2 regions of the Marinococcus sp. LNHM4E3-1 genome follow, and region 1 is predicted to be linked to the other one. Evidence: predicted binding sites of a transcription regulator. Region 1 holds the regulator's gene; the other holds the start of a gene.

Region 1 (15,867 bases):
ACTTCCGAGCCCGCAGCTACGAGAAGGAGATCCGGCTTTTCGGCCTGTTCGCCGATCACGTAGGCTCCTTTGCGGACGCCTTCCACCGCTTTTTCCTTCGTGTCTTCGAGCGTCGGTACGCCCTGGCGGGTCATGACGAGCGCCGTTGGCGTCGATTCGCTTTCCATCGCCACGCGCCACGCAGCGACCGTTTCGTTGCCGTCCGCCGGACGGATCACGTTCAGGTTCGGAATCGCCCGGAGCGCCGCCAGCTGTTCCACCGGCTCATGCGTCGGGCCGTCTTCGCCGACCGCGATGCTGTCGTGCGTGAATACCTGCGTCAGCGGCAGCCCCATCAACGCGCTCAGGCGCAGCGCCGGACGAAGGTAATCGGAAAAGACCAGGAAGGTCGAACCGAACGGCTTCAGACCGCCGTGCAGCTGAATGCCATTCACAGCTGCCGCCATGGCGAATTCGCGGACACCGAACCAGATGTTGCGGCCGGTGTAGTCGTTGCGGCTGAAATCATTCTCCGCTTTGATCAGTGTCTTGTTGGAGCCGGCCAGGTCGGCCGATCCGCCGAAGAGCGACGGCACGGCGGCCGCCACTTCCTGCAGCACATCGCCGGAGGCGGCACGGGTCGCTACTTTTTCATCCGTAAAGACCGGCAGATTGGCGTCCCAGCCTTCCGGCAGCTCGCCGGCAATCGCCTGTTCGAGTTCTCCGGCGAGTTCCGGGTTCGCCTGCTTGTAGGCGTCAAACAGCTCGTTCCATTCCTGTTCGGCCTTCGCACCGGCCTGCTTGACTTCGTCAAACAGCTCGGTTACTTCCGGCGGGATATGAAACGCGTCGTAGTCCCACTGGTAGGCTTCTTTCACCAGGTTGTACTCCTCGTCGCCGATCGGCGCGCCGTGGGCCGCATTCGTGCCGCCTTTGTTCGGTGCTCCGTAGCCGATGACGGTTTTCACTTCGATCATCGACGGTTTCGGGGACTGCTTCGCTTCTTCGATCGCTGCTTCAATCGCATCAACGTCGTTGCCGTCTTCGATAAAGACCGTGTGCCAGCCGTAGGCTTCATAGCGCTGCAGCACATTTTCGGAGAACGACTGGTGAAGCGCGCCGTCAAGCGACACGTCGTTGGAGTCGTACAGCACGACCAGGTTGCCGAGCTTCAGGTGGCCGGCGAGGGACGCCGATTCCGAAGCAACGCCTTCCATCAGGTCGCCGTCGCCGCAGAGCACGTAGGTGAAATGATCAACTACGGCGTGGTCGTCGGTGTTATACTTGGCTGCCAGATGGCGTTCGGCCATCGCCATGCCGGTGCCCATGGCCAGTCCCTGGCCGAGCGGGCCGGTGGTTGCCTCCACGCCGGCGGTATGCCCGTATTCCGGGTGGCCCGGCGTCTGGCTTCCCCACTGGCGGAAGTTTTTCAGTTCCTCGAGCGAGAGGTCGTAGCCGCTCAGGTGCAGCATGCTGTATAGAAGCATCGACCCGTGTCCGGCGGACAGCACGAAGCGGTCGCGGTTAAACCAGTCCGGATTGGCCGGGTTGTGGTTCATGGATTTGGTCCAGAGCGCGTACGCCATCGGCGCCGCTCCCATCGGAAGCCCCGGGTGACCCGACTGGGCTTTTTCAATACTTTCGATGGACAGCGTCCGAATCGTGTTAATTGCTAACTGTTCTGTGCTAATTGCCATGCATATGTCCCTCCACTGTATGTATTTTTGGGTGGAAACCCGCACTTATGAGTTGACCCCGCGGGAATTTCCGTGTTCTAGTACGCTTTTATGATAAAGGTTTTAAAACGATTACACAAGCGTGTTAATAGAGAAAGAAGAAAATCAAAAGGCCTGCTCTTTGTTAAGACCAGGCCTCTCTTTTATCTTAATGCCGGAAGCTGCGGTTCCGTCGTTTGACACGCTCGAGCTTACTTGGAGTTACATCCGTGCCCTCTTCATCCACCACTTTTACGTTTTCGAGCTGGTTTTTAAACGAGGAACGGAATTTACTTAAATATTCCTGACGCAGCGCCTGCTGTTCTTCTTGTTCTTCTGCAGTCAGCCCCGACGATTTTTGACGTTTGGCTAACTCATTAATCCGGTCAATTTTTTCTTTCGAAAGCATAAGTTGCCTCCCTTAAAATGGCGTTCCTTTTTTATTATATTAAAAACAGCGCCGTACCGCAAACAAATCACTGCGGTTCTATCTCCGCGCGCTGCTGTTCATATTCTTTATAACGTCGGTGCACCGTCGCTTTAGAAATATCATAGCCAAGGCCCCGGAGCGTCAGAGCGATATCTTTAAACGTCAGCTCCCGCTGTTTCAGCTTAACAATTTCTTCAATGGGCACCTCTATTTTCTTCCGGCCGCCGCTGCGGTTTAATCCGAAGTTTTCTTCCGGGTGGTACCCGTTTTCCACCGCCCGCTGCATCCCCCGCTTAATTTTAAAATTATGCAGCCGGCGCTGATGCTCTTCCACAATGGACAAAATTTCCATAATCATATGATCGGTATCCGCAATTTCGAGCTCCCCGTCATCCTTTACTGTATAGATGGACGTGCCCCTTTTCTGCAGCTCATGGAGCACGGCGATTTTAGCATTTCCGCGTCCAAGCCGCGTATCATCGGTAATCAGCAGTGTATCCGCCCCGGTGTCATCGAGGAGCTCAAACACACGGAGAAGCCCGTCCCGTTCCACGGAATAGCTGCTCTCCTGTTCTGTCACGGTCTGCTGCACCGCCCAACCGTTCGCTGCAGCAAGAGCCTCCAGCTCCTCCTGCTGCCTGGCAAGCGAGGACTGCTGTTCTTCTTTTTCCGTACTTACCCGGGCGTAAATGATGCATGCTTTCATTTGTCTGCGTTCCTTTCCGTTCGTGTTTTACTGTTCGGCAGCGTCAAACGAAACCGTTCGTTCCCACGGCTGTTCCTGATAGCCCGGCCTGTCCTTCAAAACCGGATGCTCCTGTTCATAGACGATTTCTGCCGGCCGGTCTGCTTCCGTGCCGCCCAGCGTGTCCGGAGTGATCGAAGCGTCCGCTGAATATACCAAAAATAAAAGCGCGAATGCAAATAAAGCAAGCATCGTCCAGTCCGTTGAAGTGAAGGTTTTGAGTTTATTCATATGCATGTTCCCCCTGAATGAGAATGTATGTTCTTATATTCATTCAGTATACCAGAATACCTGTTCCCGTCAACAGAAATATTAGAACGGGTGTTTGCGTTTTTGTTCCCCTCATGCTATACTTTACTCAGAAAAATTCCTCAAAAGGAGGTGCGGAGATGAAGCTATCCAAGCGCCAGCAGCAAATTCTTGATTATATAAAAGAAGAAGTAAAAGAAAAAGGCTATCCGCCTTCGGTCCGGGAGATCGGAGAAGCCGTGGGGCTCGCCTCGAGTTCAACGGTGCACGGGCACCTCGCCCGTCTTGAAAACAAAAATTTAATCCGCCGCGACCCGACTAAGCCGCGGGCAATTGAAGTGCTTGAGCTTGAAGACCAGGGCAGCGAGCCGATTCACGAAAGCAAAGCTGTGTACGTGCCGGTGATCGGTAAAGTCACGGCCGGGGAGCCTATCACTGCGGTGGAAAATGTAGAAGAATACATCCCTCTTCCGGAGCGCATGGTGACCGACGAAGAACAGGTATACATGCTTACCATTCAGGGGGACAGCATGATAGAGGCCGGCATTTTTGACGGGGATCTTGTTGTCGTTCAAAAACAGCAGACCGCTGATAACGGCGATATTATTGTCGCTATGACCGATGAAATGGAAGCAACGGTTAAACGGTTTTATAAAGAAGAAAACTTTATCCGCCTGCAGCCTGAAAATGCCACCATGGACCCGATCATTTTAGAAAACTGTACGATACTCGGCAGAGTCACCGGCGTTTTCCGCACCATCTTTTAATCACATAAACGGGGCTGTCCCAAAAATAGGACAGCCCCTTTCCTATGCGCAAAAAAAGAAAGAAACCATCCTTCGATGATATGGTTAAGTCACGACACTCTCCATACGACAAGGATGATTTCTTATGTTTACCGATGATAACACACAGAGCTTCCCGATACCAACAAGCCTGAAACCCATGATCCCCGAGGGGGATCTGGTCCGGATCGTCAACGACACCATTGATCGGCTGGCCGAGCGGTTTGGGAGTCCCCAAGCTTCTTCGGCGGGACGCCCGGCCTATCCACCTCAAACCATGACCAAAATCGTCATCTATGCCTATGCCCGGGAATGGTATTCGGCCCGGGCGATCGAACAGGCCCTGCAGGAAAACCTCCGCATGATGTGGCTGGCCGGGGGCCTGACGCCCAACTTCCGGACCATCAACCGATTTCGCTCCGAACAGATGCAGGAACGCATCACGCCGCTCTTTCACCACGTGGTTCAGGAACTGCTCGACGAGCAGTTGATCACCGGGGAGCATTATTTTCTGGACGGGACCAAAATCGAAGCGGATGCCAACCGGTATACGTTTGTGTGGCGCAAGTCCACCGTCCGGTATGACCAGCGCCTCCAGGAGAAATTGGCGGTGCTCTGGCAGGAAGTGGCCCCTTTTCTTTCCCTGCCCGACGGGCAGGAACGGATCGACGCCGATATCCTCCGGGCGGTGGCGGTCCAGCTGGCCGGACGCCAGGAGAAGGCCGGGCCGCGTCAGGCCGACGCGGCATCACCCGAAGAGCGCCGGGAAGCTAAAGCCGAGGAAAAGTGGTGGCGAAAGCGTCACCGTCAGATCGAGCGGGATTATCTGCCGCGACTGGTCAAATACGAGCGGTACCTGGCTACCTTCGATGGGCGGAACAGCTTTTCGAAAACCGATCCGGATGCCACTTTTATGCGGATGAAAGACGACCACATGGGTAACGGCCAGCTGAAACCGGGGTACAATATCCAGATGGGTACGGAAAACCAGTACATTGTCGGCTATACGGTGCACCCCAACCCGATGGATACCCGGTGTTTGCTTCCGCATCTGACGATGCTGGACGAGCGGCCCCTCCCGTTTCCGGGCCAAATTATTGCCGATGCCGGATATGGCAGTGAACCCAACTACCTGACCCTGATCGAGGAAGCCATTCCGTTTTTGATTCCATACCCCCGCATGCGCCAGGAGCAGACCCGGGCCTTTCAGCGGGCCATCCATCCGGTGCAGAACTGGACCTATGACGAACAGGACGACCTGTACTGGTGCCCGAACCACCGAAAAGTGCGGTTTCAAGCCTATGAGCGACGCACCGACCGCTATGGCTACCAGCGGGACCTCAAGCGGTATGAAAGCGAAGACTGCAGCGACTGTCCGTTGAAACCCCAATGCACCACCGCAGAAGGCAACCGACAGGTCCGCATCAACCCGGTCTATGAAGAGGGCAAGGCGATCGCCCGCCGGGCGTTAACGAGCGACGAGGGAGCATCCACCTATGCCCGGCGCAAAATCGAAGCCGAAAGTGTTTTTGGGCACTTGAAAGCGAACCGTCGCTTTCGTCGGTTTGCCCTGCGGGGCACCGCCAAGGTGACCACGGAATTTGGATTATTGGCTGTCTCCCATAATCTACGGAAAAAAGCAGAAACCACAAAAAAAGAAGCCGGAGAATCATCTCCAGCTTCCGCTTAAAAGAGCCATCATTCGATTTTTGGGACAGCCCCGTTTCTATTATGCCCGGCACGCAAGCGTCCGGTACGACGTAACAATTTTATTTCCTTCAACATCTCTATCCGTAATCACTATCACTGTGGCTGACGTAATATTTTCCTGTTCGATAAATTCAAGCCCCCGGTGCCAGAGCCATTCATACACCGTTGTCATGTCTACGTTCAGTTCATTTGTCCCCAGCGCTTCTGCCGTAATCTGCATCGACAGCAGCAGCTGGTCGCGCTCAAAGATGTGAAGCACCGGTCCATTAAAATGTTCAGACTCTCCCGGGCTGCCTTCATACGGTCCGTGGTAAAAGTCAAGCAGGCGTGCCATCACGATTCCCCCTTTAACGACTTCGGCGCCGATACGTGCCTGAAGTTCGTTTTTCTATTGGTGAATTGTGATTCCTTTTCCCTGCACCTTTGCTGCTAAACCCGAATTTCTTCCCCGTCTCCTGAAAGGTTACTGGTCGAGCCACTCTTTAATCTGCTGCTTATCGTTATCATCAAGGTTGCCTTCTTCAATCCAGTAATTCATCAGCTTCATCATGCCCTGCTTGGAGAGCCCCACCCGGCTGCTGTCGGATGGATGGCTGCTGATGTCCGTTTTTCCGTATTGGTAAATGGATACGTACGGCGCCTCCGCGTGGTTTAAATTGTGAAGATCTTTCTTTTCAAAATGCAGCATTTGTATGCCCCTTTCTATTTTCCGGAATGTTTTTTGTCCCTGCGTCTGCCACAAAAAAGAGCCTCCCGGGAAGGAAAGCTCCGCTTAGCGTTTGTTTACATGGATTTAGAATACGGTTTGTGACAGATCGAATGATCGATGGTTTCATCGGGTTCACCGCTGTACACACAATCGCAGGTATCTAATACGTAAGTATGCTCTTTGGCGTGAATGACCTGACTTCCCTGATGAAATAACAGTTTTTCATCGGCCGGCTGAAAATCACTCATCGAATGAAGCACCACTTCATAGCCATCGGCGTATTCAATCACCTTGTAATGAATTTCATGACCGTCACTGCTATAGGTCACCTGCGGCTGCGTTCTGCATTTGAATTCCACTAAAGCCACTGTCATCCACCCCCTCCACTTATTTATACCACAGTTTTTTCGGTTCGAGAAGACACCCGGCCGTTTTTTTCCGAAAGAATTTCCTTCCCAAATGAGTGAAAACCGTTTCTCTCTCTGCCTGCCGGAAAAGAAGCCTTTAGCCATTTTCTTCTATATAAATAAAAACAAAAAGCACCCTCTCAGCTCGAGGGCGCTTCGAAATCTCTCAATAAATTGTCGTACGTTTTGTTTATTTCTCCGTCCGTCACGTCCTGCACGGTAATAACAAGACGCTTCCTTTCCGCCGGCGCTTCCTGTTTCAGATAATCCAGGCCGATGCTCCACAGCCAGTCTGGTACGTTTTCTTCCTTTAAACTCGCTTCGGCTGCCATCGCTGAGGTGGTCACCTGGACGAGCAGCACGAGTTCTTCGTCCTTATACACTTCGACTGATTCCCCGGCAAAATGAAGCGGGCGTATGCGGTAGCCTTTCAGCCCTTCCTGGGAAAAATCCGCTTCCTGTGTCATCATCATCCTCCTTTTATTCGATTACGACTGTTCCTGAAGGGCACTGCTTCCTTCAAGCTCTATGCTTTTCTGATCCGACCGGGTGATGTAGGCCTGTCCGCCAAACTGAAACCCTTCCCGGGTGTAAAAATATAAATCCAGCGCAGGAGAAGCACTGTCGAATGCCTGGTGGAAAAATTCCTCGTTGTCGCAGTCTGTAATGGAAACGGTCCAACGTTCAAGCGGTCCACCGCCTGCCTGAAGGTGACCTTCATTTACCTGAATAACTTCATTTGTGGAGACTGTTTTAACAGCTTCTAGTGCTAGTGTCGGCATCGCGTCCTCCTGAATTTCATTCTTTTAAAAGGGCGGCTTGTATAAAACCGCCCGCGGGATGCGTTAATTTCTATTCGTCTACCTGCCGTTTGTATTCTTCATAAAGCTCGCGGCCTTCTTTTGTGATTTTAATACCGCTGTAAACCGCCTGGTCTTTTTCTCCGGAGGCATCGTCATACGTAACATATCCATGCTCCGCAAGCTCCTGAAAACGATCCTGCTCGATTTCATCCACCGGCGACCATTCGGCGCCGATTTCCCCCCGCTCGACTCTTCCGGCCAGCTGGGCCATTGCTTCTTTTCTCGGACTCATGACTTTCTCTCCTTTCCAATCTTTGAGCATCTTTTCACAGCTATAATCCCCGAATTCGCACGTATTAAACGTTCCCCCGATTTCCGGTTTTCGTGCATATAAAAAAACAGGCGCCAGCTTCCGCTGTCACCCGTTGTCATACCTGCTTTATATCTGCACCAGTTCATCAAGACCATCGAGGTGGCAATGCTTCTTCCCGCCGCCTTCAATGTTTTTAAATTGAACGATCCCCTGATACTCTGCTTCTTCAGTTTTGAACCGTATACTGATGCTGTTTCGATTGATAAACTCTTCGGAAAACTCCTGTTCTGCATTATAAATGGCCATCGTCCAGGCGCTTTCCCCGATCCGGTCCGGATCGGACGTTTCGAGATACAAGTATGCAGACTCAAATCGCAGCTCCGATTCGTCGAGTACAATTTCGTTAATTTCCTGGGTTTCCTGTTTCATTTTTGTCGCCCCTTCACTCTAATAGGTGCTGCATGTGCCGGCAGAAGTCCCGGCTTCTTTTTATGCTATTACACCTCGACGCCGGTTTGAAACCTCGGAAGAGCAGCAGCCGGGCTTACTTCTTCCATTTATGAATGACGTAAAAAGCCACTGCCGGGGTCGGAAACTGTGTTAATCCCCACAGACCCCACTTCCATTTGGCTTTGCCCTGCTTTTCGGCTTCCCGGTAAAGCCACCAGGCCTGAAGCAAAAGCAGCGGAGCCAGCAGCCAGGCGGTATTTCTTTTTTTGTTCATCATCATCTTCCTCTCTGACAAAGACTGGGAGGTGCTTTATTCATTATACTACGCCAATGCCTTTAATACTCCCCCACCCAATAAAAAACCGGACTTCCTGGAAAAAGTCCGGTCCCCTTGTAAGTAATAAAAAATATCCCCCGGTCCGGTCCCGGCCTGAACGAATCATGTTACATATTGTCCTTCTCTTTCCACTGTTCGTTTAACACCGGCAGGTCGCTTACGACAGATATGATTCGTTCATTTTCCCGAAAATCCCGTATGCCTTTCAGCAATTCCTCTTCAGTGTTAAAAATATGCTTTTCTTTAGCCGGAAATTTTTCCCTAATGTCTTCTTTAGTCCCTACGAACACTTCATTTCCTTCTTCATCGATCACATAAGAAAATTGAGAGATAGCGCATGCTCCTTTCAACTTCTGTTCCGCCCAAAGCATAACACTCCTCCGCCCTATTGCATAGGAAACAAACATTACCACCGCGGTATACAAGCGACACCCTTTTGAAATTACATTAACTCTGCCCCGGTACACATGTATATAAAAAGAAACAAAACGGATATCGGAACAATTACATCACTACAAATAATTATTCCACACAACATATTGTAGTGTATATTTTAAAATACATAAAACGTTCGAAAACACTGAGCACCCTTCATTTATTATCAGCAGACGGATGGTTAATATAAAATATATGTGTTTCCGTGAAGCGTCATTGTTTCCTGGTCAAATGGCATATAAATCCTGTCGTACTTCGGGGAAAACGAGCTGTCATCAAGCGCGTGGATGTCAAAGACAAATCCGTCATCGGTTTCCCAGGTCAAACAGTGCAAAAGACTCCCCTCATCGCTTAACAGTACCTGCACATAACGGACATGACGGTTGACATACACGGTAGCCATCGTTTATCCCCCTCTCCTTTATAATACTTCAATTTCAAGTAATAAAGTACTATTATTTTTCTAAAATTACAGAATTTATTTTCTGGTTCTTTTAACCTGATCCAGCATTTTTTTACCGCTGTATATATTCCGTTGTCTTATGTGTTGATACAAAGCGATATATTTTACTACACTCGATTGTTTTAAACTACGCCTATTGAAATAAAGTCACAAAAAAAGCCCGGAACATATCCGGGCTACAACTGTTGTTTTTATTCTTCGATATAAGGAAGCAGAGCCTGCTTAAATAACATTGATGCCTGTTCGTCATTAAAAACAGTGCCTGTTTCCGTTTCCCATCTGCAGGTGTTCAAGTCCTTCAGATAAGCACTGCGGGGACGGACGTCGCTGACGTTGTAGGCAGAGTCGTTGATACGGATTTTAAAGCTCATTTCCAGAAAGCCTTTGCGGGTGAACACCTCGCCGGTCTCAATAATAAGCTCAGAAACGCCGTAAAAATATTTTACATGCTTGTTGCTTTTTACTTTTTCCACTTTTAAATCCGACCGGCCGTTAATGGTTCCCATTAATTCATCAAACATGCCTGTAAGCTCCTCGGAGCAGGCGCGTATGCTTTCCATCTGTTTTTCTTCCTCCACGGTGGACGCCTGTTTTTTATTCTGGCGGGCCGTGCTTGATAATTGATGAATCCAATCGTCCATGTAAGACTCCTCCCTTTAGCGCAGAAATTTCATTTTGCTGTTCACGTCATCGTCAAGCGGCGCGTAGGCCCCTTCGATGTAGTGCCACTTAATCAAGAATTTTGAGCGGACAAACTTTTTCTCGCGCTGCGTCTGCAGCAGCTTTTCCCCGTCTTCATCTTCATCGAGCTCGGCTTCAATTTCGTGTTCGATCCATATGCCCATTTCATCGATGGAATCGATTTCGACGATAATAAACTTTTCCATCGTTTTAGGCGCAAGAATCAATTGCAGAACCTTATCTTCTTTAGCTATATCTGCGAGGGCGATTCTAACATTTTTTCCTATTGAATTTCGAAATGACATATTTACCTCCTGGGGGGAAATTTTTTTAAGCTGCTGGTCAGTAGCCGGAAGCATCGAATTCTTTTAGAAGATTTTCATAGGGAGTAATCAACTTGCCGTTATCCAGATCTTTTTCTGTAATTACCATCCGCTGGCGGTCGCCGGGATCATTTTTCTCCAAATAATCGACCCCGGTGTCCCACAGCCAGTGCAGCAGGTTCGCTTTATCCGGCCGGTGCGGCGACTCCACTGCCCTATCAGTCATCTGAATAAGCAGGGCAAGCCCGTCAAAATCCATTATTTCTATGGAATGCGAAGCGTTCAGTGCGTTCGGGAAAAACGGACGGTATTCAGGATGGTTATAATACGTGTCCATAAAAATTCCTCCTTTAAAGCCGGCATGTTCATGGAAAAAGCACCCCGGGCGGGATGCTTTATTAGTACTTGCTAATTTTCCCCTGGCCTTTAATAACAATATTTCCTTCTGCTTCTTCATCGCCTGTTTTTGAGGCTTTGCCTTTTCCTTCATACTCCACCAGGCTGTTATCCTTAATCCGGAACTCGTTGCCCTGATCCGAAAACAAATCCATGCCTCCGGTAAAATTAATCAATTCCGCCTGCCATGTATTGTCGTCTTCGATCGTCAATATGCCGCTTTCTATCGGGATTTCTCCCCGTTTATCGCATGTTATAAATTGGAATTCCAGTTTTTCCATTCCTATTGTCCTCCTCCATATGCTGTGCGACAGCAAAGCTTTCATCTGCCATTCTTTCTATTCCTGTCTTTCCCTGTTGTCGCCGGATTAAAAACCGCGATCGCCTATTTTTGTGATGAAACTACAGTTTTTTTGCCCAGACGATTGTGTCATGGACAGCCTTGGCCTCATGACGCAGTTCGTTGCTTTTTTTCATTCTGTCGATTCTCACAAGTACTGTCGCAGCATGGAGCTTTCCTTCGAACCGCTCCGACAGCTCGTCTGCCACCTTTAGTTCGTGGGATTTTCCCCTGTCCTTCAAATATTCGATAATTAAATTATCCAGCTGTTTTTTCTGCTTTTTATTCACGTTGGTGCCTCCTTTGACGTGCGTATTATAGCCGTTAGTCACTTTTACCCGCTTTTACTGCCGGGGTAATCCTTTTTCTGCGACGGCTGAAATTCGATCAATAATTTTAGTTAACATAATTATATTATATGAATAAAAGCGGTACTGGTCAGCGTGCCAGCCATTTCCGTGCCTGTTTCTTTTCTGTGTGCCCGAAATGCTTTGTTTCCACTCCAGGCAGAAGCTTACCAAAGGATTCCACTGCTTTGATGCCTTTTTCATCACTGACAAACGCCATTTTTTGAAATTCCTTTATGCGCTTCAGCCACTTCAGGTCCTCCATAACCGCCTGCGGCGTCATTCCTTTCCAGTCCGTCACCACTACAAGCAGATTGATCGGAGTGTCGTCCTGCTTCACGGCGTCAAACGATTTCCCGAACGTTTCATAATCGTCCTCTGTTATCTTTCCGCTGATTTCCATCTCGATCATATGGCCTGTTTCTGCCGAAATAACGGTCAGCACGTTAACGCACCTCCAGCGAGCTTTTATTTGTTTTAATTCCCGGCAGCACCGTCTCTTAATCGGTCCCAGGACAATTTTTGCGTTCGTTAAAAGGAAAATATGCTTACCAGCTAGAAGTACGCAGTGAAAACACAATAATTTCTTTAGGAGGCATATCATGCATACAATGGACGTTATTTTAGTTGCTGTGGACGGCTCTGAAGAGGCAGATTACGCATTTGAAACAGCTCTTCCGCTTGCCAAATCACAGGGGTCGCAGCTTGTAATCACCCACGTCATCAACCGTAACTCCTACCGCCCGATGAGTAACTATGACTCCTCACTCATCGGTGAAGTGGAGGACGAAGCGCGCCAGCTCCTCGACAAGTACAAAAAGCAGGCGGAGGAGTTTGGTATCACGAATGTGGTGGCTGATATCGAATACGGATCGCCAAAAACAGCTATTCCGCGCGATCTTGTGCCAAAATACAACGTTGATTTGATTATCACGGGCGCTACCGGGTTAAATGCCGTCGAGAAAATTTTCCTTGGCAGCGTTTCCGAGCATATTACAAAAAATGCCGACTGCAGTGTAATGGTCGTACGGTTATAATCCCGGAAAACGCCAAAAACCCGGCGCCTGAAAAAGGCACCGGGGGACCATGGTTTTATGACGTTAGGCGTGGCTAAAGACGGCATATTTCGCTGGAGCAAAGGTTGTCAAGCGGGCAGTTGCACAGCCTGCGCAGATAGAGCATGTTATGAATAACAATGAGGCCGTTCTCATAGGAAATGACGCCGGCCTTTTTCCACTCGTTCAGGCAGCGGTTCACGCCCTCCCGGGATAAGCCGATGTATTCTCCGAGCTCAGTGTTGGTCAGCTTCAGCTGCAGGATGGTGCCGCTCTCCACCTCCCTGCCGTGCGTTGTGCTGAGGCGGATCAGGGTTGAGGCCAGGGCGCCGTTTTTTCCGTACAGCAGCAGATCCCGGAATTTTGACTGCTCCTTTAACGTGTTGCTGCCCATCCACTGCATCATCTTGAGGGAGAAGGCGCCGGATTCTTTAATCAATGCCTCCATTTCTGTTTTTTTAATCACACCTATCGTACTGGCGGCTGACACCTTCGCCGAAAAATCATGGCGCACCGCATTCAGATTGCCATATTCACCGGCCAGGTCCCCGCTTCCAAGCAGCGTAATTGTTAATTCTTTTCCGTCACTTGTGCTTTTTTGAATTTTCACGGTTCCTTCGTAGAGAAAATAGAAATAATCAGAAGGGTCTCCTTCTAAATACAGGTACGTTCCGGCCCGTTTGTGCGCCAGCTGCGTGCGCTCCTGAAAACGGTCAAACTCTTCAGGAGAAAGCATACTTGCAAAAGATCCGCTCGGCTTCTCGTTCACGGGGAGACTTTGAAGGGGCCTGCTCATTATTTCCATCTCCTTCGATAGTATTACCATGATACTATCAAAGGAGTTTTCTAAAAAATATAAGGGAAAACCCTTAATTATTTTCTCCTGTTTTTTTTACACTTGATGGTTAATGCTATAGGCATGTATTCCCGAAAGGCTCTGTGCATGAACGTCTAACCCCAGCGTAAGAAGGTGAGCGCATGATTTCGATCGTTTTAGTAAGCAGACGTCCGATCTACCAGAAAGCGTTAAAAATACTGCTCGAAGAAGCTCCTGACTGTACCGTCATTAAGGAAACAGCCGGATGGCCGTCTGCAGAGGCTTTACCAACCGGAGGCCGCAAGCCCGTCTATGTCATTGATGCGGGCACGCTTTCACCGGAAGCAGCTATCTTCGAACGCCCTCTGCTTCCGTCCGTTTTTCTAGTCTCCGGGGAGGAAACGCCTGCTTTCCTGCAGCAGGTGTACGAACGCGCCTCCACCGGGTGCCTGCTGCATACCGATCCCCTGGACGATTTATACGGGGCCATCCGGGCGGCCGCCCGGCATAACCGCTACGCCTCTGCTTCCTTCCAGGCCCTGGTGCAGGCCCATAACACGCCTCCTGCCTTCGGCAATCCGAGGAGGCTCTCCCCGAGGGAATGGGAGGTGCTCTATTATATAACGCTTGGCTACGCCAATAAAGAAATTGCCGAGACGCTCGTGATCAGCGTGAAAACCGTCGAGGCCCACCGCACTAATTTAATGGAAAAGCTCGCGATGAAAACCCGGAGGGAGCTGGTGGAGTACGCCTATCAAACCGGGCTGATTCACTCCAGAAAATAATTCTACTGCTCTCTATGCTCGAGCGGCTGCCGCACAATCAGCACATCACAGATCGCCCGGTGGGCAATGCCCTCCGCCACACTTCCAAGCAGCAGCCGCTCCGTCCTGTTTCTGCCGGACGCCCCGCTCACAATCAGATCAATTTCATGCTGCACGGCGTATTCCTGAGGAATAATCAGCTTTGCCGAGCCGTACAGCAGAGACGTCGTTACGTTTGCGACGCCGAGACGCTCCGCCTGGGTTTTGTAATCCTCCAGCATTTTCCGGTCATCGTCCTCCATGAACTTCTGCACATCAGTATTTAGTACGGTAGAATACAGAAGGTTGGAGTTGTACACGTGCACGATAAACAATTCCGCCTCCGTCTGCAGCGCGAGCTGGACGCCCTTTTCAAATGCCAGGGCCGCTTCCTCGGAGCCGTCCACGGCTATCAGAATTTTTTTATGTCCGCCCTCGCTTTCCTTCCGGACGATAAGCACATCCTCCCTGGCCCGGCGGAGAACACCGCTCGATACGCTCCCCATCACTAATTTTTCCACCGTGCCCATGCCGGAAGCTCCGGTAACGATCAGGTCGGCCCCGAAATCAGGGGCGAGCTCCGCTGGAACTGTCGACTTGGGGGCCCCGGAGCGCAGCACCGTCTCCACCTTCGCCACTCCCGCATGTTCGGCTTCGGATGCGTACTGCTGCAGCATTGCTTCGTTCTTTTTTTTCGTCTCGTCCCATGCTGACGGCACGTAATACTGAAACGCACTGAAATCCCGTTCATTAACCACATGTGCGAAAACGAGCGTGGCCTCAAACCTGCCGGCAAGCAGCATAGCCGTCCGGGCAGCCCGTTTCGCTTCCTCGGATGGATCCACAGCAGCAAGAATTGTTTTATACATATCGCATCTCCTTTGTATGTTTATTTTCTGCCCGTTTTTTCACCCTTCAGGACAACGGCAGATCCGCTTCCGAAAAATAATACGTCACCATGCCGCCCTGGAACGTGCGCTCCACCGTTTCACACGGAGGCACCCGTTCAATTCCGATAATTTTAAACGTCCGGCTTCCCACCGTGACAGCGTCCGCAAGCTCCAGTTCGATATTTAAAAGGTCTATCCCCCGGGCACATTTTCGAACATTTTCCCTCGTGCCGATGTAGAGCACTTCCTCCCGCCGGTCCGGTTCGTCAAAAATATACACAAACCGTATATACTCCTCCTCCCTCACTTCTGCCGTGCTTTCTCCCGCATATCCGTAGTAGTGCTTCTGCATATTCAAGCAGTCCTCCTTTATTACTTGTACGCTTCGCAAACGCTCTCATTTTTGCCGTCAGTACCTACATAACCCGGAAGGTCCACGTGCCGGTCCGCCTCTGTTTTACGGCCGCATCCCCGGCCGGAAGGGCTGCTTTTGTTGTTAAGTAATAGTATTTCCGGAATACATGCAGCGTCCATTCCTCCAGGGTAAACGCCGTCTCCCCGTCCGCCGGGAGCCTGCTGATAAACGACAGCCCGTAAAAGTACCGCTTCATTTGTGCCGAAGCCTGCAGCGACGGCGTGTCGATCGCTATAAAGGCAGCGTGGTTCAGCGTCCCCGGAAGCGCAT
Region 2 (15,867 bases), on a different contig from region 1:
GCGCTGATCAGCGGCGGGGGCAGCGGACACGAGCCTGCTCATGCCGGATACGTCGGGGAAGGGCTCCTCGATGCGGCAGTGAGCGGGGAAGTATTCACCTCTCCGACACCTGACCAGGTGCTTGAAGCGATTAAAGCTGTCGACAGCGGCTCCGGAGTTCTTTTGATCGTCAAGAACTACAGCGGGGATGTCATGAACTTTGATATGGCGGCCGATCTCGCAGAAGCAGAAGATATTACGGTCAAACAGGTCGTTATACGGGACGACGTAGCGATTGCCAATCCGGAGGACCGCCGCGGTGTAGCAGGAACGACCCTTGTGCATATGATTGCAGGGGCAGCAGCGGCTGAGGGAAAGAGCCTGGACGAGGTGAAAGCAATTGCCCAGGGCGTGGCTGACAACGTGCGTTCGATGGGAGTCTCCCTTTCTCCGTGTACCGTTCCAGCTTCCGGCAAACCCGGATTCACCCTCGATGAGAACGAGATGGAAATCGGGACCGGTATTCACGGCGAGCAGGGCGTAGAGCGGCGCGAACTGATGCAGGCAGACGCCGTGACGGAAGAACTGGTTCAGCACGTGCTCGATGATATGCACCTAAATGATGGCAGCGAAGTAGCGTTAATGATCAACGGCCAGGGAGCGACGCCTTTAATGGAGCTTTATATTGTGGCAAGAAAGGCTATTCAGCTGTTGAAAGACCGTGGTATTCACGTAAAGAAAACCTTTGTAGGAGAATATATGACGTCGCTTGAAATGACAGGATGCTCGGTAACGATTTTAAACCTGGATGAAGAACGGAAACAACTGTTACTATCCGGCAGGGAGTGAAGCTTTCATGGAACTAAGCGCAGCAGTAATGAAGCAATGGGCACTAAGAATCAATGCAAAAATGCAGGAGCATAAGGACAAGCTTTCCGAGCTGGATCAGGCCATCGGAGACGGAGATCACGGGCATAATATGGCCCGCGGCTTTCAGGAAGTAGCCAAGAAAGTGGAAGACGCTTCCTACGAGGACATTGGCGCATTGTATAAAGATGTGGCTTCTACACTCATTTCGAAGGTGGGAGGAGCGTCGGGGCCATTATATGGTACGGCATTTCTTAAAGCCGCCAATGCATGGAAGGGTAAAGACGTGCTTGACAGCGCAGCGTTGGTCGAAGGCATCGAGGCCGCCGTCGGCGGTATCGAAACGAGAGGCAAGGCTTCCCTCGGGGACAAGACAATGCTCGACGTATGGATTCCTGTGCGGGATGAAATGAAGGAGCACGGCGCAGACGCAGAGAAGGCTGCCAAAACGGCTGCAAACGAAGCAGAAGCTACCATCGACCGAATTGCTAAAAAAGGAAGGGCTTCCTATTTAGGCGAGCGTTCGAAGGGCCATATGGACCCTGGAGCCTTTTCATCGCAGCTCGTTTTTGAAGCGTTGGCAGAAGTGTATAAAGAGGGGGCCTCTTAATGGCTAAAGTCAGCATCATTGTTATTTCGCACAGTAAAGAGCTCGCCGACGGCATCGTGGATCTCGTATCTCAGACGAAGCAGGAGGATGTTGCAATCGCTGCAGCCGGAGGAACTGAAGACGGAGAAATCGGCACAAGTGTAGACCGGATCACCGGCGCTGTGGAATCGGTTACGACAGAAGAGGGCGTGCTGCTTTTGTTTGACATTGGCAGTGCACTAATGAATGCGGAAATGGCTCTTGAAATGCTGCCGGAGCTCGAAGGCCGTATTACAATAGCTGATGCCCCGCTTGTGGAAGGAGCGTACATCGCTGCGGTCGAAGCAGGGATGGGAAAAACGCTTGAAGAAGTAAAAAAAGCAGCAGAATCGGCAAAGGAATGGAAAAAAATCGAGAATTAATGAATAAACCCTGCAGCCAGGCTTACGGCTGCAGGGTTTTCGTTGATATAGAGTTTTATACAAAAATTTGAAATGCCCGGAGGCTCCAGGACTCCGGGCATTTCCATTTATGAGCTTGTTTTTGGTCTTGCATTTTTATAATAGGAGCTCTGCGAGGTTTTTTCTTTTTCGGCAGAAGGTGTTTTCGACGCGCGAGCTAGTAACACGTAGCTGAGTACTGCTGCAGCGTCTGCTCCAAAAATCACAATTCCCATTGGGACCGCTGTATGCTCTCCGGCGATGCCAACCAGCGGGGCCGAAGCCGCTCCGAATAAAAATGGAAGCAGCCCGATTAATGCAGCAGCGCTGCCGGCCCGGTGGCCCTGTTCTTCCATCGCAAGAGAGAACGAAGCTGTATTTACAAGCCCGAGGCTTGAAACGACGAAAAACATTGGAATGACGATAGCAGCAAGCGGTGCCTGAATCACAGTCATTGTTAATAGGACGGAGCTTGAAATGAGGGTCAGCCCGAGTCCGAATGTGAGTATTTTTCGTTCCGGTACAATGCCGGCGAGCCGGCCGGTAGTCTGCGATCCGATAATAATGCCGATTCCGTTAAGCGCGAATAAAAAGCCGAATGTTTGCGGCGAAGCTCCGTAAATGCCTTGATAAACAAACGGCGTGCCGGAAACATATGCAAAGATGCCGGCCATTTTCAATCCCTGGGCAAGGGCGAAGCCCATAAACGAACGGTCCTTTAATAAGCTCCCAAAGGTACGTACGGTTTCTTTTATATCGCTGTCGGAACGATTAGTTTCCGGGAGGGTTTCCGGAAGCAGGGATAAAACAATAATAAAGATAATAATCCCTATCCCGCTTAGTACGGCAAAGACGCCGTTCCATGTCGTAAAGTTAAGAATGGCTCCGCCAAGCACTGGAGCAAGTATTGGCGCAAGGCCGTTTACAAGCATCAACAGGGAAAAGAATTTTGTCATTTCTTTCCCGGAATACATGTCCCGGACAATTGCCCGGGAAATAACGATGCCGGCCGAAGCTGAAAATCCCTGCAGAAAACGGCAGGCAATCAGAATCCAGATGGTCGGGGCAAATATACATAAAATAGAAGCGGCAATATAAATAAATAAGAAAACGGATAGCGGTTTTTTTCTTCCATTCACGTCGCTCATAGGACCGACGATTAATTGGCCAAAGGCGAGGCCGAGCAGGCAGGCTGTTAAACTAAGCTGCACAAGTGACGCACTTGTATCAAGATCCTGTGCTATAGAAGGGAAGCTGGGTAAATACATGTCAATAGTCAAAGCACCAAATGCAGCCAGTGAGCCCAGCAGAATAGCCAGGCCGAGCCGTTTTTTAGACGATACCGCCTGTGTGGAACTCATGATAAAATCTACTCCCTTGTTAAATGATTTATGTATTATAGGACACGTCTGTTTTTTGCACACAAGAGAGGATTCTAACATAGGGCATATAAAAAGAAAAGCCCGTTTTTAAGACGGACTTTTCCCGGATTTTGTTTCCATAGCCGCAAACAGCAGATGCCAGCATTCTGCAGCAAGAGCGAAAAAAATAATAATAAGCGCTCCGGCCCATTCCTGAAAAAAGGCTACAGCAATAATTACGTACCACGAGCATCGAAGCAGGTGCTGAAGCGGAGGCATCCATAAAAAGCACAGCGGCCGGAAGAGAAGAAAAAATGCAAAGCTGAACAGGAAAAATACATATTCCTGAGTCAAGTCTACGGCGAATACAGCACTTAACCCTTCATTTATTAAGGAAAAAAAGGAAAGATTCATCACCTTCCGCTACTCCTCAGTATCTGCAGGAAATCGGACGCCGATCTGTGCACGTATTTCATCAAGCACCTGCAGTACTTGAATGGAGCGTTCGATAGGAATGTGCCGCACATCTTCATCGGCGCACAGCTGAATAAAGGCCTGTATTTCGTGAACCATGGAGTCCTCCTGATTGTTTTCCCAGAGGATAGTCGTTTCATCTTTTTTTGTAAGGGTCACCCGGTGCATATGGTTAATATGGTCGATGGTGATCGTGCCGTCTTCGCCCTGCAGCTCCACCGGCTGGGTGGAAGCAGAAATTTTTGAATAGCTGACAACAGCCTGGGCTTCGGGATAGCCTAAAAGAGCGGCAGCCTGACCGTCGGCTCCGGTTTCAAGCAGATAGCCGTGCGCCTGTACTGTATGCGGCATGCCTAGGAGTTCAAGGGCGGGGTGGAGGCAGTAGGTGCCAATATCCATTGAGGCCCCGTTGGAAAGCTCAGGCTTAAAAGCGTTGAGCACAGTCCCCTCGCGGTAAGCGTCGTAACGGCTTGAATACTGACAATAGGAAATCGATGCCCGGCGGAGTTTTCCGATTTCGTCAAGGTGGTTCAAAACAGTCTCCCAGGCCGGGAAATACATGTTTTTGATCGCTTCCATAATAGTGACACCGTATTCTGAAGCAGCGGCAAGAAGCCGCTTTGCCTCTTCCGCATTAGAGCACATCGGCTTTTCACAGATGATGTGCTTGCCGTGCTGGATACCAGCCATAGCTATGGAAAAGTGATATCTCGTAGGGCTTGCAATATACAGCGCTTCAACGTTTGTGTCCTGGCAAAGCTGTTCTAAATCATCGTAAGCCGAAGACGCATCGTACTGATCCGCAAGCGTTTGGGCACGCTCCATATTCCGCGAATATACCGCCTGCAGCTGAAAGTCTTCAAGCGAACTGCCGGCCTGAATGAACGCTTCGGTGATCCAGTTTGTTCCCACGGTGGCAAAATTCATTATGTTAAACCTCCTTAAATGTCAGCTGATCCTAAGAGCTTCCTTTTCTTTTCCGGTTCGTCCGTGTTTTTGCTTCCGTCTTTGGGATGGAAGCCCGCCGTTTTCGTTCCTCAAAAAAGAGAAAAAACTGGTCGTATGCCTCCACAGCAGCTGCAAAGCCAAGAATGAAGAAAATAGATCCGGCTTCCTGCAGCAGAACATAACCGAGGGCTGCGTACCACAGCATTTTTAACAGCCGGGCCGCTGCCGGTTTCCATAAAAAAAATATAGGACGCAGTAAAAGATACAATAAAATAGCGAGAACAAATACAGCGATATTTTCGCCGAAGGTACCCGGCACCCGGGATATGATTTGATCGATGATTTGTCCGAATTCTGCTAAGCGTTCTTCCATTGGCTGCAGCTCCTTTAAGTGATGTAGATACAAATATTCATAACTGTATCGTAGCGGTTTTAGCTTCAAATGAACAGCCTTGAATCAAAAAAATACAAATGATAAAAGCTCTCTTCCTGAAAAAGAAGAGAGCGTGAAATCAAAGATACATAAAAGTAAATTACGGACGGATAGGCCTCAGGTCTTCATTTTCCTGCAGGGAACAAATGTATTCGACCAACAGCTCGATAACATTTTCGATATCGTCCATGCTGGCTGTCTCCACAGGGGCGTGCATGTACCGTAGTGGAAGAGATACATTAACGCTTGGAATACCGTCGCCAGCGAGACGAAGCCGGTCAGCGTCAGTACCGGTCACCCGTGGAGTGAGCTCGTATTGCACGGAGAGGCCGGCTTTTTTGGCCGCCTGCTCCAGTCCTTCATTAGCTGTCGGGTGAATCGGAGCCCCTTTGGCAAGGACGGGTCCGCCGCCGAGTGTTACTTCTGTTTCCTGATTCGGATTGGACCCGGGGTAATCATAAGCAAATGTAACGTCGAGGGCAATTGCTAAATCTGGACGGAGGCCGGCGCCGGCAAAATGAGCCCCGCCCATGTTTGTTTCTTCGTTCACCGTGCTCACGCCATAGACGCCCACCGCCGGGCGTTTGTTCTGCAGCCGGCGCAGAACTTCTGCAGTAATAAAGGCACCTGTCCGGTTGTCGAGTCCCCGTCCGCTGAAACGGTTGTTTAACAGCTTTTCGGGCGTGCGCTCATAAACGCCGGCATCGCCGATGGAAAGATACTTTTCCATTTCTTCTTTACTATTAGCTCCAAAGTCTATGTACAAATCGGAAAAGGCGAAATCTTTTTTACTGCCGCCCTTGTGTTCCGCATTGACGCCCGTAACGCCGGTGATAGGTCCCTGCCTGCCCTGAAAGGTCACTTTCATTCCCAGTGCAGGTACCTGGCTGATGCCGCCGAGCTTTTCCACCCTTACGAAGCCGCTGCTGTCGATCGACTTTACAAGAAAGCCGATTTCGTCACAGTGACCGGCTAAAAGCACGTGAAACGGGGCTTCCGGATTGATGGTGCCCCAGGCATTGCCTATCGTGTCTGTGTGAACTTCATCAGCATACGGAGAGACGTACTGAAGCCATTTACGCTGAATAGCCATTTCGTGGCCGGATGGAGAGGGAGTTTGGAGCAGGTCGTATAAAAACTGTTCAGATGTTTCCTTCATAAGTTCTCCTCCTTGAAAGTACAATTTATTACAGCATCCCGTTTTTCGGCTTTGCCGTCAACTCCTGTTCCTGAAGGAGTCGGGAACTACTTGTAGTGACCACCGATTTTTTCTGCGCGGGCAAGGGCCTGGCCGCCGGGAAGAAGCGATGAGGCCTGGAGCACAGCTGCCGGTCCGTACCGGTCTTTGAGGGTATCGATCGTTTTGTTTAAGTCTTCCCGGTGCTCTTTTTCGGAAAATAAATCTAACTGCATAAATTGATTGCTTTCAAGCTGCTGCAGGCTGACGCTCAGTCCCCGGACCGGGTAGTGTGTCCAATGTTTACGAAACAGGGAGGCGGCGGCTTCGTAGATGGCTTTGCCGTCATTAATCGGCTCGGCCTGGGAGGCCTGCCGCTGAAAATGAACAGAATTCCCGTTATCATGCCCTTCGGCTCCTACGGTGACTGTCCAGCCGCTGCAGCTCTCCGCCCGGGCCCGGCGTCCGACCTCTTCGCTCAATTCGCGAAGCACGACGCTGATATCATCCCAGCTCGAATAATCACGGGGGAGGGTCATATGGTGGCCGACAGCCTTTCGATGCGTATGAGTGCCGGGAGAGACAGGGGAAGGGTCAATGCCGTGCGCTGTCTGCCATAGAAGCTCTCCGTTCAGCCCAAAGCGGTGCCGCAGCTCTTCCACAGGGTAGGCAGCGAGGTGGCCGGCTTTTCGAATCCCCATCTGCCGCAGGTGCTTTTCCATCCGGCGCCCGACTCCGAACAGATGATTTACAGGCAGAGGCCAAAGTGTGGAAGCCAGCTGTTCCTGCTTCAGGGTGAAAATCCCATCGGCCGATTTTTTGGCAAAATGGTCACAGGCCATTTTGGCGAGAACCTTGGTTGCTCCAATGCCGGTCCGGGGATAGACGCCGAACGCCCGAAGAAGATGCCTGTTGATGAACAGAGCCGCCTGCTCCGGCGTGGAAGCCGTATGTTTGTATGTATGCGTCATATCTGCAAACAGCTCGTCCACGCTGTAGGGTTCTATTTTATCAGTGTAAGCTTCAAGCGCTATGGCAATTTGTACAGAAATTCTTAAATAAAGCTCCATACGCGGAGGGATAACAACAAGCCCTGGGCATTTTTGCTGTGCTTCTCCAAGTGTTTCGGCTGTTTTCACTCCTTCGCGTTTAGCAATAGGGCAGGCAGCCAGAATCACCCCGCTCCGGATGGACGGATCTCCGGCTACAGCTGTTGGTTTATGCTGAAGGCTGGAATAATACAGCTTTTCAACGTTGGCGTAGAACGACTGCATGTCGATAAGGAAAATAACACGCTCCACGGCCCAGCCCTCCTTTGGTGAAACAATTGTTTCTTTCTATAGGGTATACCTCAAAATAAATATTTTAAACGAACAAATGTTCTTGTTTTTGATAAAAAAATCAGGCCCTGGTCCAGGGCCCGGCATATGCATTACGAAGAAGGAAGCCCCCTTTTTTGTACGAGGGTGTTATTAAATCGCTCGAGCAGCTGGGCAAATTGGTCGCGCTCTTCCTTGTCCCAGTCAGCCAACAGGCTGTCATACATATGAATCCGTTCCTGCTTCAGCGTATTGATTGCCTCAATCCCTTCGTTCGTAATAAAAATCTGGTTGACCCGTTTGTCGTGATGATCCGGGCGGCGGGAGACAAAACCTTTTTTCTCCAGCGAGTGAATCTGACGACTGAGCGTCGAAATATCGAGGAGAAAGTGATCAGCTAGCTCACGTGCAGAACGGGGGCTCTGCTGGTGCAGTACCTGAAGGATCAAATATGCGGAACGGTCCAGGCTGCTTGCCTGACTGTCAAGCGTCCGTTTAAAATCCGCCCGGCGCATTAACGTTACCACGCCAGTTTCAATTAGTTCGAGCATTTCCTTATCATGTTCGTTCATCGGGGCCCCTCCAATTCCAATCGTTCTTTTTCTCTATTGTAATATAGATCAGGACCGAAAAAAGAGATAAGCGTAAAACGATATATATAAAACGAAAATGACGTACGTTTTTTCCTAGTCCGCTCGCTGCATAGCCCTTCTTTCAGCGTATTCGAGGCATTTTTCGCAGACAAAGACTTTTTCATCCTGTTTTGTGAAGTACGGGCGCATGTAAGAAGTTTTTGATCTGCAGTAGTAGCAGCGTTTTGAGAAAGAGAGGCTTTTTATCCATTGCTTCAGCAATAAAATTCCCTCCTTTTGTATTAGGATGTATGTTTACGATAAGAGAAAGGGAGGGTGAATGCGAACGATTTGCTTATAAAAAGCAAAAAGCGGCCACTCTGCTTTTATATGAATTTATATAATTATTCAATAAAATAATACTTTAATTTATGAATGAAAACTTTCATTTTCGGGAAAGAAACTGTAAATGAAGACTAATAAGAAGGTGATCAGTGTGGCAAAAAGATTAGACCGTGAACAATGGAGCGTATTTCAAAGCGAGCTCTATCAGACGAATACGACTGTCGTAGTGACAGATGATTTAATATTAATCACAGATCCTACATGGCTTCCAGCCGAAATTGAGGAAATAAGGAATTTTGTCGAAGAACGAAAAAAGGGCCAGCCGGTATATCTGCTGCTGACTCATTCGGATTTCGATCACATTATCGGAGCCGGTGCTTTCCCGGAAGCAACCATCATTGCTTCCCGTGGATTTAATGCCAGGTCGGATAAAGAAGAAATTGTGCAGGAAATGAAAGAGTTTGACAGTGCATACTATATTCAACGCAGCTATGAAGCCATGTATCCGAAACCGGATATCATTGTTGACTCGGATGAGCAGGTGCTTACAGAAGGAGAAACTAAAATTACGTTCTACCTGGCGCCGGGTCATACCGTGGATGGATTGGCGGCGGTCGTAGAGCCGCTCGGTCTTTGTATCGCCGGAGACTATTTAAGCAATGTAGAGATCCCGATTATTGAATATAACAGCGAGTCCTACCAGTTTACGTTAAAGAAGCTGAATGAGCTATGGAAAGACGGCAAATACAATACCGTGGTCCCGGGACATGGCCTGGTTGCTTCGAAGCCGGAAGAAATAGAGAAGCGTCTCCGGGATTCAGAATGGTATATTGAAAATACGAAAAAATCGTTGGAAGATCCATATGTGGAGAGCGCCATTTTTGCATTTATTGACCGTCATAAATTTGAAGAACCGTTAAAGCATGTCCACGAAGAGAATAAAGAACAATTAAAAACGGAAAGATAGAAAACTGGCTGCTCTGTAGAAGGGCAGCCAGTTTTTGATTTCATATTTCTCATTCGGAGGATTCGGTTTGGTTACGCGGAAGAATCAAAACCTCCACGCGTCTGTTCTGGGCACGGCCCTCTTCGGTATCATTCGAAGCAACCGGCTCAAACTCGCCGAACCCTTTGGCGCTGAAATCTCTTGGATCGAGGTCAGGATTTTCGAGCACAATTTCCATGAAATGGACCGCCCGCATGACACTGAGCTCCCAGTTTGTGCTGAAGTCCGCATTCGCGATAGGGGTGTCATCCGTATGGCCGCTGATAATAATGTTGCGAGGGGGGTTTAATACAAGCAGCTCGGACATATCCTCAGCCGTTTCAAGAGCTTCTTCGCGTATTTCAGCTTCACCAACATTGAATAAAATATTGTCTTTGATGGAAAGGAGCAGGCCATCATCGGAGAGGCGGGTCGTAAACTGGCCTTCAAGCCCCCGTTCATCAATAAAGCCTTCCACTCTTTCCTGAAGCTCGGCAAGTTCGTTTTGGTCTTCAGCCTCTTCGATTGCTGTTGGAGGGCTTTCATCGATATTATCTTCGGCATTCAGCTCTTCGACAGAGCTTCCGGATTCATTAATGCCGCTTCCGCCAGTGAAAACCGAGTTAAAGGAATCGGAGATCTGATCAAATTTCCGGGCATCCACTTCACTTGATGCAAACAACACAATAAACAGCGCAAGCAGCAGGGTTAAGAGGTCTGCGTATGGGAGTAGCCACGCTTCACTGACGTGCTCTTCCTCTTCTTTTTTCCGCTGCCGCCGCCTAGCCATTTTCGGTACCTTCTTTCCATTCGGTTTCCTGGGCTGCCTCCATAATCTTTTCGCGATCCTTCGCCGGAACGTACATTAGAAGCTTTTGTTCAATCGTTTTTGGGGGCTGGCCCTCCTGAACCGATAATACACCTTCAATCATGACACTGCGGACATGGATTTCGTGCTTGGATTTGCGCTTGAGTTTATTGGCAAAAGGATGCCAGAGTACGTAGCCGGTGAAAATACCCAGAAGGGTGGCTACGAAGGCAGCACTGATTGCTTCTCCGAGTTTATCAATGTCAGACATGTCGGCAAGCGCCGCAATGAGACCGACCACAGCGCCCAGGACACCGAGTGTAGGGGCGTAGGTTCCTGCCTGGGTAAAAATAGAAACGCCTGTTTGATGACGGGATTCAATGGCTTCGAGCTCTTCGCTCATAATGTCACGGATAAAGTCCGAATTTTGTCCGTCCACCGCCATTGTCATACCATTGCGGAGAAAGGGATCCTGAATGTCCTGTACGTCGCCTTCAAGAGCCAGAAGGCCTTCCTTTCTTGCCGTCTGTGCCCAGCTGGAGAACATGGGAACAAGCTGCGCGACGCTCCATTCATTTTGGTTTTTAAATAAAACACCGAAAAGCTTCGGGACGTTTTTTAATTCGTTACCAGGGAAAGCAATTACTACAGTGGCAATCGTGCCTCCAAAAATAATTAATAGAGCGGCCGGGTTCAGCAAAGAGATAAGCTCCATCCCTTTTATGGCGATACCGCTCATGATAGCTGCGAATGCTATTATAATACCGATGATTGATGCCTTATCCATACGTATCAATCCTTTTATGTTTGATTCTATTGTTTATATCGGCGCTTGGGATGCTAACATAAAGAAGGATGGAAAAATTCTTAAGGAAGTAAGGAATAATTAACTAGGCAGACGGTCTCGTAAATACGAAAGCATGAAGACCGCCTTGAATGGCAGAGAAAGGATGCGCATGATGAAAAAATGGATGATCGTTGCAGGAATGTCAGGGCTTTTGCTCAGCGCTGGCTGTGCAAATAACGGGAACGGAGACAGCGGGAGTGACGAAGCTGAAGAAAATTCTTCGGACGCTCCTGAGGAAAGTAACGAAGAGAGTCAGGAAGAAACAGAGAGCGATGCAGAAGAGGAGACAGAGCAGGCAGAGAATGACGAACAGTCAGATGCAGGAGAGGAGCCACCTGAGAGAGGAGAAGAGGGGGATTTGGAGAATCCCTCGGCTACAGACGCATTAATTAACCGGGAATACCACCTGCCGTCAGATTATGAGCCGGAAAACTTAGTAATACCGGATGTGGCTTTTCCATTTGAGGGAGAACCCCAGAAAAAGTATATGAGAGAGGAAGCCGCAGCGCAGCTTGAAAGCATGTTCGCGGAGGCTGAAGAAGAGGAAATTGAGCTTTCGGCTGTGTCGGGATACCGTTCGTATGACCGCCAGGAAAGTATATTTGCGGCCAACGCGGAAGAAGACGGGGAGGAGGAAGCGAACAAATATAGCGCAAGGGCCGGAGAAAGTGAGCATCAAAGCGGGCTGGCTATGGACGTGAGCACTTCATCTGTCGGCTATTCGTTAACGACAGATCTAGGTGACACAAAAGAAGGGGAGTGGCTTGAAGAAAATGCGCATGAGTATGGCTTTGTAATACGCTATCCGGAAGATAAAACGGATATTACCGGCTATCAGTATGAACCCTGGCACGTGCGATATGTAGGAGAGGATTTGGCCGGAACGCTTCACGAAAATGACTGGGTGCTGGAAGAGTATTACGGAGAAGAGCTTGAAGAAGAGTCATCAAACAGCGAAGAAGAAAAATAAAGCCGGGGTGTGCCCCCAGGCTTTATTTTTTAATCTTCATCAATTGTCGGCAGCTCGGTTTTTGCGATTTTTTCATCCAACGCTTCGTAATCGTAGTACGAAATAGTACGGTACAACTCTTCGCGTGTCTGCATATCCTCAAGCATATCCTTTTGGGTGCCTTTGTCATGAATTTCCTGAAAAACCCGTTCGACTGCCTTGGCAGCGGCCCGCAGGGAAGTAACCGGATAGATGATCATATTAAATCCCCAGGATTCAAACTGATCAGCATGATAATACGGGGTGCGGCCAAACTCGGTCATGTTAGCAAGCAGCGGCGTGCTGGAGAGGCTTTTTCCGGCCAGTCGGAAATCCTCCTCTGCGGAGAGAGCTTCCGGAAAAATACCGTCTGCGCCCGCTTCCCGGTACAGGGCTGCCCGCTCCATAGCTGCTTCCATTCCCTCCACACCTTTGGCGTCGGTACGGGCAATAACGGCTAGCGTCGGAGCTACTTCTTTAATAACTTTAATCTTTTGAACCATTTCTTCAGCCGATACCAGTTTTTTGCCGTTTAAATGCCCGCATTTTTTCGGGAGGTCCTGATCTTCAATCTGGACGGCGGCCACACCGGCTTCGGTCATTTCCCGGGCGGTGCGTGCCACATCAAGCACTCCCCCAAAGCCGGTATCAATATCAACGAGCATCGGGAGCTTTGCTGCGCGGACAATATCCCGGGCCCGTTCAGCAACCTCATGGGAATGAATGATGCCAAGATCCGGCAGGCCCCGGCTCGCTGTATAGGCAGCGCCGGATAGATATAAAATGTCAAAGCCGGTGTTTCTGGCGATCAGTGCAGACATGCTATCATGAACACCGGGAATCTTCACCGCCGGCTTCTGATTAATACGGTCACGAAATAATTGGGCGAGTTCTTTTTGGGAAACAGGTTCTTCGGTTAACCAACTCAATGTATTTCCTCCTTTTAGTAAACCCAGTCTGACATAAAGTGATGAACAGGAGTTTCCGCCAGCCGGTCATGGTCGAGCATTTGTTCCAGAAGCAGGGAGGCCTGTTTCGGAGGGTAGTGAGCATTCAGATTCTGTCGGCATTTTTCGATAATCTGCGGCTTGGCCTCTTCCCGGCGGCGCTGGTGGCCAAGCGGGTATTCCACTTCTGCTGGAGCGGTGCTCGTGCCGTCCATAAAATGAACCTGCACCTGATTGGGAATTGAACGCTTAGACGGATCCAGATAATCTTCAGTGTACTGTTTGTTTTCTTTCACGATCATTTTGTTCCGGAGCTGATCAATTACCGGATTTGCAGCAGCGGAATCCTCATAGTGATCAGCGTCAAGCCGGCCGAAGATCAAGCCGACGGCTGTCATATACTGCAGGCAGTGATCCCGGTCCGCTGGATTTTGCAGCGGGCCGGTTTTATCGATAATACGGATAGCAGCTTCGTGAGTAACAATGTCGATGCGTTCAATATCCTGCAGCCGTTCTTTTACATCCCGGTGCAGTTCAATAGCGGCTTCCACAGCGGTTTGGGCGTGGAATTCAGCCGGGAAGGAGACTTTGAACAGGACGTGCTCCATCACGTAGGCATCCATTTTTGGCACAGACAGCTCTTCTCCATTCATCATTACATCCTGAAAGCCCCAGCCTTTGGCAGAAAGAGCTGTAGCATATCCCATTTCGCCTTTGACAGCCATTAAAGCGAGGCGGACTCCGCGGCTCGTGGCATCACCGGCGGCCCAGGATTTACGGGAGCCGGCGTTAGGATAATGGCGGTACGTACGAAGACTGGAGTTATCCACCCAGGCGTTGGAAACCGCGTTGATCATCTCCTGTTTACTGCCGCCAAGCATATGGGTGACCACTGCTGTCGTAGCTACTTTAACGAGAAGCACGTGGTCGAGCCCGACCCGGTTAAAGCTGTGATTTAAAGCGATGCATCCTTGAATTTCATGGGCTTTCACCATGGCGGTTAAAACGTCGTTCATCGTCAGAGGCTCCCTGCCTTCTGCCACGCGCTGCCGGCTTAGATAGTCTGCGGTGGCAAGGATGCCCCCGAGATTATCTGAAGGGTGACCCCATTCTTTGGCAAGCCAGGTATCGTTATAATCGAGCCAGCGGATCGCGCAGCCAATATTAAAGGCAGCATGTACCGGGTCGAGTTCAAACTGGGTGCCTGGCATGCGGGCACCGTTTGGGACGATTGTGCCTGGAACAATAGGACCCAGATGCTTAGTGCACTCTGGATATCTTAATGCCAGAATCCCTGCCCCTAACGTATCCATTAATACATAGCGGGCAGTGTCATACGCCTCGCCGCTTGAGATTTCCTGATCGTATACATAGTCGGCAATATCGGTCAGTAAAGCATCTGTCTGCTGCATCGTCTGGTTCATCCTCATTTCCTCCTTTAGGTTAACGTAATGTCCCGCGGCCCGGTGTAATTGACTCTCGGACGGAACAAACGGTTATTGCTGTGCTGCTCGATCACGTGGGCCCCGAGTCCGGCTGCCCGCGATGCAAAAAAGATAGGCGTATACAGGTCAATGGGGATGCCGAGCAGATAATACACCGGCGCTGCATAATAGTCCAGGTTTGGATGCAGGCCTTTTTCTTCTGCAATAAGCTCTTCGCCGCGTACGCACATATCATACAGGTCCATGCGATCCTGCTTTTCCGCGAGTCGGTGCAGCGATTTTTTCATCAACTGGGCGCGCGGGTCCATTTTTTTCATATATACCCTGTGGCCAAATCCCATGATCCGTTCTTTGTTGGCCAGTTTTTCCCGGAAGAGCCGCTCGACTCCGTCCGGGGTGCCGGCTTCCAGCAATAGATGCATAACGGCTTCGTTGGCTCCCCCATGCAAAGGACCTTTCAGAGAAGCTACCGCCCCCGTGAAGGCACCATACATATCGGCCTGGGTGGAAGCAATCACCCGGGCTGCAAAGGTAGAGTTCGGCATTTCATGCTCAATGTAAGCCACAAGAGACTGATCAAACACTTCGGTTTCCAATGCTGTAGGCGTTTTCCCGGTGAGCATGTGAAGCATATTGGCACTAAAAGACATTGAAGGGTCTGGAGAAATTAGCGGTTCATGCTGCTGTGTACGATAGCTGCCCGCCATAATGGCAGGTATAGCACCGAGCAGTTTAACCGCTTTTTCCTGGTTTGCTTCTGGGGAATGGTCATGCATATGCTTCTCGGAGCCGGCAAGCAGGGAAATGCCGGTACGGAGCATATCCATGGCGCTCATCGAAGCAGGAAATAATGAAAAGGAAGAAGTCAGAGATTCGGGCAGTTCGAGCTGTTGATAAAGGCGGTCCTGGAAAGACTCCTTCTCTGCTGCGTTTGGAAGAGAGCCGTAAAGCAGCAAATAAGCAACATCCAAAAAATGACGGTTTTCTGCTAATTCAATCAGGTCGTATCCGCGTATAACAATTTGTTCCTGATCGACATCAAGATAGGAAATCGACGTCTCGGCGGCAATAATACCTTCGAGTCCGGGGCTGTACTCGTTCTCTGCAGACATAGTGGTGCCTCCTTTATTTTTAAAGCGTTTTCAAAAACGGTTAAAAATATAAGCTGTTTCTTTGTATAATTGTATACAATTATTTGGAAAAAGGCAAAACCCTTTTCGACGTGCTGCTAGAAAGAAGAAATATGAAATTCAAGCGTTTCTTTCGTAGAGGCTAAGCTTCTGCGAATATGGGCACGCATGTAATGCTCGGCCGCCGGGCCATCTTTTTGTTCGATAGCAGAG

Evidence for each region. The regulator LexA, encoded in region 1, represses DNA repair genes until DNA is damaged. The targets are predictions, from matches to a motif close to CGAACATATGTTCG.
Region 2: the regulator LexA is predicted to act here: its motif matches at 7,639-7,652, upstream of ACTRXI_RS02265 (DNA polymerase IV).

The regions. Positions count from the first base shown of each region.
Region 1 is NZ_JBQLID010000001.1:386,823-402,689, reverse strand. It holds gene tkt (transketolase) at 1-1,676, opposite strand, end outside; gene ACTRXI_RS02050 (DUF896 domain-containing protein) at 1,864-2,103, opposite strand; gene ACTRXI_RS02045 (YneB family resolvase-like protein) at 2,171-2,830, opposite strand; gene ACTRXI_RS02040 (hypothetical protein) at 2,858-3,100, opposite strand; gene lexA (transcriptional repressor LexA) at 3,259-3,885, shown strand; gene ACTRXI_RS02030 (IS1182 family transposase) at 4,010-5,593, shown strand; gene ACTRXI_RS02025 (hypothetical protein) at 5,633-5,947, opposite strand; gene ACTRXI_RS02020 (hypothetical protein) at 6,077-6,355, opposite strand; gene ACTRXI_RS02015 (hypothetical protein) at 6,397-6,696, opposite strand; gene ACTRXI_RS02010 (hypothetical protein) at 6,870-7,196, opposite strand; gene ACTRXI_RS02005 (hypothetical protein) at 7,218-7,511, opposite strand; gene ACTRXI_RS02000 (hypothetical protein) at 7,582-7,824, opposite strand; gene ACTRXI_RS01995 (hypothetical protein) at 7,972-8,274, opposite strand; gene ACTRXI_RS01990 (sigmaY antisigma factor component) at 8,390-8,569, opposite strand; gene ACTRXI_RS01985 (hypothetical protein) at 8,613-8,738, opposite strand; gene ACTRXI_RS01980 (hypothetical protein) at 8,740-9,003, opposite strand; gene ACTRXI_RS01975 (hypothetical protein) at 9,249-9,470, opposite strand; gene ACTRXI_RS01970 (hypothetical protein) at 9,722-10,171, opposite strand; gene ACTRXI_RS01965 (hypothetical protein) at 10,187-10,516, opposite strand; gene ACTRXI_RS01960 (hypothetical protein) at 10,554-10,871, opposite strand; gene ACTRXI_RS01955 (hypothetical protein) at 10,933-11,211, opposite strand; gene ACTRXI_RS01950 (hypothetical protein) at 11,333-11,560, opposite strand; gene ACTRXI_RS01945 (SpoIIAA family protein) at 11,709-12,062, opposite strand; gene ACTRXI_RS01940 (universal stress protein) at 12,220-12,654, shown strand; gene ACTRXI_RS01935 (Crp/Fnr family transcriptional regulator) at 12,728-13,468, opposite strand; gene ACTRXI_RS01930 (response regulator transcription factor) at 13,651-14,274, shown strand; gene ACTRXI_RS01925 (universal stress protein) at 14,277-15,161, opposite strand; gene ACTRXI_RS01920 (hypothetical protein) at 15,208-15,534, opposite strand; gene ACTRXI_RS01915 (hypothetical protein) at 15,599-15,867, opposite strand, start outside.
Region 2 is NZ_JBQLID010000002.1:30,881-46,747, forward strand. It holds gene dhaK (dihydroxyacetone kinase subunit DhaK) at 1-828, shown strand, start outside; gene dhaL (dihydroxyacetone kinase subunit DhaL) at 836-1,456, shown strand; gene dhaM (dihydroxyacetone kinase phosphoryl donor subunit DhaM) at 1,456-1,857, shown strand; gene ACTRXI_RS02240 (multidrug effflux MFS transporter) at 1,965-3,236, opposite strand; gene ACTRXI_RS02245 (hypothetical protein) at 3,345-3,653, opposite strand; gene ACTRXI_RS02250 (Gfo/Idh/MocA family protein) at 3,660-4,637, opposite strand; gene ACTRXI_RS02255 (hypothetical protein) at 4,669-5,031, opposite strand; gene ACTRXI_RS02260 (M20/M25/M40 family metallo-hydrolase) at 5,192-6,250, opposite strand; gene ACTRXI_RS02265 (DNA polymerase IV) at 6,337-7,569, opposite strand; gene ACTRXI_RS02270 (MarR family winged helix-turn-helix transcriptional regulator) at 7,701-8,159, opposite strand; gene ACTRXI_RS02275 (MBL fold metallo-hydrolase) at 8,656-9,471, shown strand; gene motB (flagellar motor protein MotB) at 9,521-10,279, opposite strand; gene motA (flagellar motor stator protein MotA) at 10,272-11,084, opposite strand; gene ACTRXI_RS02290 (M15 family metallopeptidase) at 11,257-12,114, shown strand; gene prpB (methylisocitrate lyase) at 12,144-13,061, opposite strand; gene ACTRXI_RS02300 (bifunctional 2-methylcitrate dehydratase/aconitate hydratase) at 13,076-14,503, opposite strand; gene mmgD (citrate synthase) at 14,518-15,636, opposite strand; gene ACTRXI_RS02310 (GntR family transcriptional regulator) at 15,753-15,867, opposite strand, start outside.